One region of the Streptomyces sp. NPDC058051 genome, then DNA from elsewhere that is predicted to be linked to it. Evidence: riboswitches for the same ligand, from Rfam matches in the RefSeq annotation. Region 1 holds a riboswitch; each other region holds the start of a gene.
The links. A riboswitch is a leader RNA that binds a small molecule or an ion and turns the genes downstream of it on or off. The one in region 1 is predicted to bind S-adenosylmethionine.
Positions count from the first base shown of each region.

Region 2: it holds a riboswitch for S-adenosylmethionine, as region 1 does, so the genes downstream of both, ACFVUT_RS18310 (putative leader peptide) here and ACFVUT_RS09810 (aminotransferase class V-fold PLP-dependent enzyme) in region 1, are expected to answer to the same signal.
Region 3: it holds a riboswitch for S-adenosylmethionine, as region 1 does, so the genes downstream of both, thrC (threonine synthase) here and ACFVUT_RS09810 (aminotransferase class V-fold PLP-dependent enzyme) in region 1, are expected to answer to the same signal.

Region 1 is NZ_JBHVRW010000004.1:411,842-415,107, forward strand. Features, by position in the region: gene ACFVUT_RS09805 (Lrp/AsnC family transcriptional regulator) at 1-73, shown strand, start outside; gene ACFVUT_RS09810 (aminotransferase class V-fold PLP-dependent enzyme) at 154-1,530, opposite strand; SAM riboswitch class IV at 1,707-1,824, opposite strand; gene trpD (anthranilate phosphoribosyltransferase) at 1,930-2,994, opposite strand; gene ACFVUT_RS09820 (cytochrome bc complex cytochrome b subunit) at 3,135-3,266, opposite strand, start outside.
Region 2 is NZ_JBHVRW010000010.1:192,322-195,587, forward strand. Features, by position in the region: gene ACFVUT_RS18300 (hypothetical protein) at 1-580, opposite strand, end outside; gene ACFVUT_RS18305 (putative leader peptide) at 965-1,075, opposite strand; SAM riboswitch class IV at 1,273-1,385, shown strand; gene ACFVUT_RS18310 (putative leader peptide) at 1,443-1,550, shown strand; gene ACFVUT_RS18315 (LLM class flavin-dependent oxidoreductase) at 1,643-2,851, shown strand; gene ACFVUT_RS18320 (NtaA/DmoA family FMN-dependent monooxygenase) at 2,870-3,266, shown strand, end outside.
Region 3 is NZ_JBHVRW010000019.1:79,134-82,399, reverse strand. Features, by position in the region: gene ACFVUT_RS26555 (MoaD/ThiS family protein) at 1-225, opposite strand, end outside; gene thrC (threonine synthase) at 255-1,556, opposite strand; SAM riboswitch class I at 1,574-1,700, opposite strand; gene ACFVUT_RS26545 (glucosyl-3-phosphoglycerate synthase) at 1,854-2,804, shown strand; gene ACFVUT_RS26540 (trehalose-6-phosphate synthase) at 2,849-3,266, shown strand, end outside.

The DNA.
Region 1 (3,266 bases):
CACGCATGTGGCCTTCCGTACGTACTCCCAGCACGACCTGGAGGCCGCCTTCGCCATCGGCCTCGACGCGTAGGAACGCCCCGCGTCACGGCGTGGCCCTTCGGCGGGGGACGGGCCCGCCCGCCCGTCCCCCGCCGAAGGGCCACGCATCCGTCAGAGCTGCGCCGCACCCCGGTCGGGGACGCAGCGACCGCCCTCGGTCCGGTACTTCCACCGGGCACCCTTGCCCACCAGCTCCTTGACCGCGCCGACGAACCGCTCGACGTGCTCGTCCGGCGTACCGGCCCCGAAGCTCACCCGGATCGCGTTCAACGAGCGCTCGCCCGGCTCGGCCTCCGGCGCACCGCACTCGCCCACCGCCTGCGGGTCGCTGCCCAGCAGGGTGCGGAGCAGCGGGTGGGCGCAGAACAGCCCGTCGCGGACCCCGATGCCGTACTCGGCGGAGAGCGCCGCCGCGAAGTGCGAACTGTTCCAGCCCTCCACCACGAAGGAGATGACGCCGACCCGAGGGGCGTCGTCGCCGAACAGCGAGAGCACCTTCACCTCGGGGACCTCCGCGAGACCGGCACGGACCGCGGTGACGAGGCGCTGCTCCCGGGCGACCAGGTTCCCGAAGCCCGCCTCGGTCAGCGCCTTGCAGGCGGAGGCGATGGAGTACACACCGATGACGTTGGGGGAACCGGCCTCGTGGCGGGCGGCGGTGGAGTGCCACTCGATGTCCACGCCGCCGTCGGTGCGGCGGGCGACCTTGCGCGAGGCGCCGCCGCCGGCCAGGTACGGCTCGGCGTCCTGGAGCCAGTCGGCGCGGCCCGCGAGCACACCCGAGCCGAACGGCGCGTACAGCTTGTGTCCGGAGAAGGCGACCCAGTCGACGTCCAGGTCGGCGATGTGGACGGGGTGGTGCGGGGCGAGCTGGGCGGCGTCCAGCACGATCCGGGCACCGTGCGCGTGCGCGGCGGCCGCCAGCTCCTTGACCGGCCACAGCTCACCGGTGACGTTGGAGGCGCCGGTGACGCAGACCAGCGCGGGGCCGTGGGGGTCACGGGCGGCGAGCGCGCGCTCCAGCGTCTCGACGGCCTGCGCCGGGGTGCGCGGGGCGTTCAGGTAGGTCACCCGGGCGTCGCGCCACGGCAGCAGCGAGGCGTGGTGCTCGGTCTCGTACACGAAGACCTGGCAGTCGGCGGGGAGGACGGCGGCCAGCAGGTTGAGGGAGTCGGTGGTCGACCGGGTGAAGATCACCTGGTCGTCGGCCCGGCAGCCGAGGAACTCGGCGACGGTCGCCCGGCTGTTCTCGAACAGGTCCGTGGAGAGCTGCGAGAGGTACCCGGCGCCACGGTGGACGCTGCCGTAGTACGGGGCGTAGGCGGCGACGTCGTCCCAGACGCGCTGGAGGGCCGGGGCGCTGGCGGCGTAGTCGAGAGCGGCATAGGTGACTTCACCACCCGTGACCAGCGGAACCGTTACATCCTGTCCCAGAACGGGCAGCGGGGCACAAAGCGACTGGTCGGCGGCAGCAGTGAAGACAGACATGGCGAACTCCCGTAAGAGGCAGGCGAATCGCAGGCGCCGACGGATACGCGGCAGCACAGCGGAGAGTGAAAAGGGGGTGTGCGGAGGAGGGCCGGGAAGCCCTATCGCATTCGCGTGCTCACAAGAGACTCCCTAGGGACCAGGACCCCGGGGGTTGGCATTCACAGATGCCGAGGGGCCCGCGCTTGCCGCAGACCTCGCTGCCTACGGCCTGGTCTTCACCCGGGGCACCCCGCCACGGACGGAGGGTTGCCGGACAGCGGGCCGGGGCCGTAGTCGCTGTCACTCATGACCTGACCAGCATCCTGCCATACGTGCGTGGACGCGCAAGGCGCGGTCCAGGATCCGGACCGCGCCCCGCGTCACCTTCCGCCCGATCAGAGGCCACCCGACAGGCTCTCAGGCGTTGCTGACCGCAACCCAGCGGTCCAGCGCCTCCCGGGCCGCGCCCGAGTCGATGGATGCGGCGGCCTTGGCGATCCCGGCGGCGAGCTGCTCGTTCAGCGTGCCGTCCGTCGGGTCCAGAGCCACCAGCGCAGCCGCCGAGTTGAGCAGCACGGCCTCCCGTACGGGCCCTCGCTCGCCGGCCAGCACCCGGCGGGCCACATCCGCGTTGTACGAGGCGTCGGCGCCGCGCAACGCCTGCGTCGGCACCAGCTCCAGGCCGATGTCGCGCGGGTCGAACGCCTCCTCGCGCACCGATCCGTCCCGGACCACCCAGACGCGTGAGGTCGCGGTCGTCGTCAGCTCGTCCAGACCGTCGTCACCGCGGAAGACCAGCGACGAATTGCCGCGCTCGGCGAGCACTCCGGCGACGATGGGCGCCATCCGCAGGTCGGCGACGCCGATGGCCTGGGCGCGCACGTGGGCGGGATTGGTGAGCGGCCCGAGGATGTTGAAGGTGGTCTGGGCGCCGAGTTCCTTGCGGGCCTTGGCCGCGTAGCGCAGGGCGGGATGGAACTTCACCGCGAAACAGAAGGTGATGCCCGCCTCCTCGGCGACCTCGGCGACCCGCTGCGCGCTGAGCTCCAGATTGACGCCGAGCTTCTCCAGGACGTCGGAGGAACCGCTCGCCGAGGACGCGGCGCGGTTTCCGTGCTTGACGACCTTGGCGCCGGTACCCGCGATGACGATCGCCGACATCGTGGAGATGTTGACCGTCTTCGCGAGGTCGCCTCCGGTGCCGACGATGTCGACCGTGCGGCCGGGCACGTGGATGGTGCGGGCGTGCTCGTACATCGCGCGCACCAGGCCGGACACCTCGTCGACCGTCTCGCCCTTGGCGCGCAGCGCCACCGCGAAACCGGCGATCTGCACATCGGTCGCCTCACCGCTCATGATGCGGTCCATGGCCCACGCGGTGTCGTCCGCGCTCAGGTCCTCGCCGCGCAGCAGGGGGTTCAGCACGCCGGGCCAGGAACGGTCCGCCACGCTGTCGCCGCCGCCCGGGGTCACAACGTTCATGGTCCGCTCCTGAGGGTCCACAGCCGATAAAAGAGGTCACCCCAAAAGGGGTCACCTCCACCTTATCGAGGGCCGCGGACAGCAAAGAGCCCCGTCCATCGGATGGACGGGGCTCCTGCTGTGGCGATCAGTTCAGGCGATCAGTGGTGACCGTGGCCGCTGGTGATCTCCTTGTACTCCTCGGCGGTGGGCTTGGCGATCTGGTTGTCCTCGCCGAAGTAGCCCTTGCTGAGCCTGGCGCGCAGCTTCTGCAGGGGCGACACCTTGCGCTC
Region 2 (3,266 bases), on a different contig from region 1:
AGAGTCCGGTCACCGCGTCGTCCTGCGGTATCTCGGAGGTCAGGGACAGGCTCTGGTCGACGGTCAGCGTCCAGTCGCCGTCCGTGTTCCGGTGATGGCCGACCCGCAGGAGCGACCTGCTGCCGTCCACCACCACCAGGCGGTCGTTCTGGTCGATGTACGCGTAGACGCCACCCAGCAGCGAGCCCTTGGTGAGGGCGAGTTCGGCGATCGAGCCGCCGTCGTCCGGGTCCAGCAGGTGGACCGTGGGGACCTGCCCGAAGATGGGCGTGCACAACGCCACAGGATAGCCGTCGGACCCGACCAGCACGGTCGGGCAGGCGGACGCCAGGGCCACCCGATCCGAGGTGAGCGTGCCGGGCCCCGGCCCGGCCAGCGGCGTGGTGTCCGAGGACGCGGTGTCCCCGTGCATGGTGGCAGTGCCGTCCGGTCCGGTGTACGGGTTGTGGGGCGGCGCCGGAGCGAAGACCGAGCCGGTGGCGCTTGCGGGAGCCGCGCCCGCTGCGGCGACCACCGCAGCGGTGACGGCAGCGGCCAGCGCGGTGCGCAGCCGTGAACGGGCGGGGACGGCGAAGGTCATGCGGGTCTCCTGGGAATACGCGATACGGACGAGGGCACGTCTGAGGGCACGTCCGGCCCTGGCGCCGGGCCGTGCACATGGGCGGAGGACAAGAGGCGGGGGATGCGCCGAGCAGGTCCGCACCACGGTTGGCTGCCGAGGCGAAACCGGTGCGGAGGCGAAACAGAGAACCTCAGGCGATCACTGAGAGCTCTTGGACAGCTGTACCGAGGTCGTCATGCGTCAGGAAGGGACGATGACCAGGACGGGGACGATGACCAGGGCAGGGAGAATGGCCAGGACAGGGACGAGGGGCTGCGCCTGTCGGATCGTGGAAATGCCCGGGGAGCGCCTGCCGGAGCAGCGACACATGTGTTGGCCGACAAGGGAGCTGTCGACGCGGGACTACGACGTGTGCGTGATGACGGCACAGGCTGCCCGGGAGCTACACAGGCTGGAGGCGTGCCTCACCAGGTCGACATGGCGTCGCGCCGTCAGAAGAACTCCCGGATGCATGCCGGGAAGGCAATCAAGAGAAGCATGCCCCTGTCAAGAAGGGGCGTGGCTTCGACCCCGGTCCGAACGAGTCGGCAGCCGGGCCGGTCTGACGGAACATTCGGCGTAGCCGTGTTGTTGTGCGTCGTGGCGATGTGAGCATGACCATGCCTGCCGGACATTGCGCGAGGCTGCCGCCCCACGTAGCGTTCCGGGCAGGTCATGAGTGTCAGCGTCAAGCCCTGGCTTGCTGACCGGCAACCCTCCTGCGCGGTGGGGTGCTCCAGGTGATGACCAGGCGGAGCCCGTCCGGGTTCCGCAAGCGCGATGCGGGCCGAACCCTCGGGTCCGCCGAGACGGAAGGGCGGAGGTGACGGTCGTGGCACCCGTGTCCCGCCTGCTGGTCAGGGTTATCGCCCCGCGACGACGCCTCCACCTGTGCTCCCGGCCTCACATCGACCTGCAGCGCGTGGCCGCCGCGCTCTGTTGTTCCTGACCGCTCTCCCGCCGCCGAACCCTCCGGACGAGGGACGGTGATCACGTACGGTCGATCAGGAAGGCACCCCTCTCGTGTCCTCGTCTTCTTCGCTGAATTCCTCGCTGTCCTCTTCGCTCCACCTGGCCGTCGCGCTCGACGGCGCGGGCTGGCACCCGGCCGCATGGCGTGAGCCGGTGGCCCGTCCCGGGGACCTGCTCACTGCTCCGTACTGGGCCGACGTCATCACGGAGGCCGAGCGCGGCCTGCTCGACTTCGTGACGATCGAGGACGCGCTCGGGCTCCAGAGCTCGCACTTCGCGGAACCCGACGGCCGTACCGATCAGGTGCGGGGGCGGCTCGACGCGGTGCTCATCGCCGCCCGTGTGGCCCCGCTGACCCGGCACATAGGGCTCGTACCGACCGTGGTCCCCACCCACACCGAGCCGTTCCACATCTCCAAGGCGATCGCCACCCTCGACTACGTGAGCAACGGACGCGCGGGCCTGCGGATCCAGGTGTCGGCGCGGCGGAACGAGGCGGCCCACTTCGGGCGCCGTGCGATTCCGGGTGTCCGCATCGAAGACCTGGACAGCCCTGCCGTACAGGAGTTGATCGCCGAACTCTTCGAGGAGGCCGGCGACTACGTCGAGGCGGTGCGCCGCCTGTGGGACAGCTGGGAGGACTCCGCGGAGATCCGCGATTCCGCCACAGGCCGTTTCGTCGACCGCGACAAGCTGCACTACATCGACTTCGTGGGCCGACACTTCAGCGTCAAGGGCCCCTCGATCACGCCCCGGCCACCGCAGGGGCAGCCGGTCGTCAGCGCTCTGGCGCACCAGAGCGTCCCGTTCCAACTGGTGGCCCGGTCCGCCGACATCGGCTACGTCACCCCGCACGACGCAGACCAGGCACGTGCCGTCGTCGACGAGATCCGCCGCGAACAGGCCGTGGCCGGGCGTGCGGAGGAACCGCTGCACCTCTTCGGTGACCTGGTGGTGTTCCTCGACGACGACCCCGCGGCGGCGGCGGCCCGCCGGGCCCGCCTGGACGGCCTCGCGGGCTACGCGTACACCAGTGACGCGCCCGTGTTCACGGGCACGCCCGCTCAGCTGGCGGATCTGCTCCTGGAGTGGCAGCGGGCCGGACTCTCCGGCTTCCGGCTGCGCCCCGCCGTGATCGGCCACGACCTCAACGCGATCACCCGTGGCCTGGTGCCCGAACTGCAGCGCCGCAGCGCCTTCCGGCATGCCTACGAGGCCGACACCCTGCGCGGGCTGCTCGGACTCTCCCGCCCCGCCAACCGCTACGCCAACGCCTGAGCCGGAGGGACCACCGACATGAGCACCAGCAAGGACACCGGCAAGCCGCTCAAGCAGATCCATCTCGCGGCCCACTTCCCCGGGGTCAACAACACCACCGTGTGGAGCGACCCCGAGGCCGGCAGCCACGTCGAGTTCAGCTCGTTCGCGCACTTCGCGCGCACTGCCGAACGGGCCAGGTTCGACTTCCTGTTCCTCGCCGAGGGGCTTCGGCTGCGCGAACAGGGCGGCCGGATATACGACTTGGACGTGGTGGGACGCCCCGACACCTTCACGGTGCTGTCCGCCCTCGCCGCCGTCACCGAGCACCTCGGCCTGACCGGCACCATCAACTCCACGTTCAACGAGCCCTACGAGGTGGCCCGCCAGTTCGCCAGCCTCGATCACCTCTCGGGCGGGCGCGCGGCATGGAACG
Region 3 (3,266 bases), on a different contig from region 1:
CGCCGTCTCCAGGCCGCCCTCGAAGCGCACGTCGTCGTCGTTGACGTACACGTTCACGAAGCGGCGCAGCTTGCCCTGGTCGTCCAGGACGCGGGCGGCGATGCCGGGGTGGTTCTGCTCCAGGGACTCGATGACCTGGGAGAGGGTCGCGCCCTCGGCCGGGACCTCGGCCTGGCCGCCCGTGTAGGTGCGGAGAATGGTGGGGATGCGGACCTTGACGCTCATGAGGGGTGCCTTTCTTCAGTCTCGGGTGGTCAGCTGCCGGCGAGGCCGGCGGCGCGGAAGGCGTCCAGGCTCGGCCGGATCGTCGCGGTCGCCTGCGAGGTCGCGGCCACCGCGTCCAGGGTCTTGAGGCCGTCGCCGGTGTTGAGGACGACGGTGGTCAGCGTCGGGTCGAGCAGGCCCGCCTCGATGAGCTTCTTCGTCACACCGACCGTCACCCCGCCCGCCGTCTCCGCGAAGATGCCCTCGGTGCGCGCCAGCAGCTTGATGGCGTCGACGACCTGCTCGTCGTCGACGTCCTCGACCGCACCGCCAGTGCGGCGGGCGATGTCCAGGACGTACGGCCCGTCGGCCGGGTTGCCGATCGCCAGGGACTTGGCGATGGTGTTCGGCTTCTGGGGCCGTACGACGTCGTGTCCGGCCTTGAAGGCGGTGGAGACGGGGGAGCAGCCCTCGGCCTGGGCGCCGAAGATCTTGTAGGGCTTGTCCTCGACGAGGCCGAGCCTGATCAGTTCCTGCAGCCCCTTGTCGATCTTCGTGAGCTGCGATCCGGACGCGATCGGGATGACGATCTGGTCGGGCAGCCGCCAGCCGAGCTGCTCGCAGATCTCGTACGCCAGGGTCTTGGAACCCTCGCCGTAGTACGGGCGCAGGTTGACGTTGACGAAGCCCCAGCCCTCGCCGAGCGGGTCGCCGATGAGCTCCGAGCAGAAGCGGTTGACGTCGTCGTAATTGCCCTCGATGCCGACCAGCTCGCCGCCGTACACCGCGGCCATGACGACCTTGCCCTGCTCCAGGTCGTGCGGGATGAACACGCAGGAGCGGAAGCCGGCGCGGGCGGCGGCGGCACCCACCGCACCGGCGAGGTTGCCGGTGGAGGAGCAGGAGAGCGTGGTGAAACCGAAGGCGCGGGCGGCCTCGACGGCGATGGCGACGACACGGTCCTTGAAGGAGTGCGTCGGGTTGCCGGAGTCGTCCTTCACGTACAGGCCGCCGGTGACGCCCAGCTCGCGGGCGAGGTTGTCGGCCTTGACCAGCTTGGTGAAGCCGGGGTTGATGTTGGGCTTGTCCGCGACATCGGCGGGGACCGGCAGCAGCGGCGCGTAACGCCAGATGTTGTTCGGTCCGGCCTCGATGCGCTTCTTCAGCTCGTCGGGAGAGCCGCTCGGCAGGTCGTACGCCACTTCGAGCGGCCCGAAACAGGACGCACAGGCGAAGAGGGGGCCGAGCTCGAAACGCTCGCCGCACTCGCGACAGGAAAGCGCCGCGGCGGGGCCGAGATCGACAGCGTCGTCGGAAGAATTGGTGCTTACTGCAACAGTCTGCGCAGCCATGGTGGCGAGGCCCTTTCTCCTCATCTTCCTCGCGACGCATTTCGCCACGAGACGGAATTGGCACCTTCCCCACCTGACCTCGCGGTCGGCAGGAGGGTTGCCGGGACTTCAACGGGCCGTTCCCTCAGTCCCTCTGGATGAGCGCTATGGCACTGGATCGTCGATCCAGGCGTTTTTCGGCGGACGGACCCCGACATGCGAGGGTCATCCGCGTTGTTCAAGACTGTAACCGAAGCACCGGACTGTTGAGATAGTCGTCCGAACCGCGAGATGGATCACATACAGGGAGTATCGAGCGTGCTGGAAGAGGTCGAACACTGGCTGGCCAGGCGTTCCTGGTCCGCCACCGACCGCCCGCTGGACCGGCTGCTCGCCGCCAAGGCCCGGGAGCCGCGTCGCGGGAGCGTGAGCGTCGTCCTGCCCGCGCTGAACGAGGAGGCGACGGTCGGCGAGATCGTCGCGACGATCCGGCGCGAGCTGATGGAGAAGGTCCGTCTCGTCGACGAACTCGTGGTGATCGACTCCGGTTCCACGGACGCCACCGCGCGGGTGGCCCGGGAGGCCGGCGCCCGGGTGGTGCACCGGGACGCGATACTCCCCCGGATACCCGCCGTGCCCGGGAAGGGCGAGGTCCTGTGGCGGTCGCTGCTGGTGACCGGGGGTGACATCGTCGCGTACGTCGACGCCGATCTGAAGGACTTCTCGGCGGACTTCGTCTCCGGCATCGTCGGCCCGCTCCTGACCGAACCGGACGTGCAGTTCGTCAAGGCGATGTACGACCGCCCCTTCGGCGACACCGCCGGTCAGGGCGGTCGCGTCACGGAACTGGTGGCCCGCCCCCTGCTCAATCTGCACTGGCCGCAGCTGGCCGGTTTCGTCCAGCCGCTGGGCGGCGAGTACGCGGTGCGCCGCTCCCTCCTCGAACGGCTTCCCTTCCCCGTCGGCTACGGAGTGGAGCTGGGACTCCTGGTCGACGCGCTGCACACGGTGGGCCTGGACGCACTGGCCCAGGTCGACGTGGGGGTGCGCAGACACCGCCACCAGGACGGCCAGGCCCTCGGCCGGATGGCGGCGGCCATCTACCGGACCGCGCAACTCCGACTTTCCCGGGGTCACTTAGTACGGCCGTCGCTCACCCAGTTCGAACGCGGCGAGGACGGCTTCGTCCCGCACACCCATGCGGTGGACACCGAGGAACGACCCCCGATGCGTGAGATCGAGGAGTACGTCTCGCGCCGCGCGGCCTGACTTCGCACGTTTGGGCGGTTCGTGATCGGGCTAGATTCCGCAACATGGTCTCCGAGCACGAAGCCCCGTCCGAAGCCTTGTCCGAAGCCCCGTCCGAAGCCTTGTCCGGGGCCCGGCCCGATGCCTCGTCCGGGGCCCGGTCCGCTGCGCAGGTCCTCGTCGCGTCCAACCGCGGCCCGGTCTCGTACAGCCTCGCCGTGGACGGGACGCTCGACGCGAAGCGCGGCGGCGGCGGGCTCGTCTCCGGGCTGAGCGCCGTCAAGGACAAGCTGTGGGTGTGCGCCGCGCTCGGTGACGGGGACCGGGAAGCGGTCCGGCGCGGGGTCGGTGAGCAGGGCGTACGGATGCTCGACATCGACGCGGCCGTGCACGCCGACGCGTACAACGGCATCGCGAACTCCGTGCTCTGGTTCGTCCACCACATGCTGTACCAGACACCGCTGGAGCCGGTGTTCGACGCGG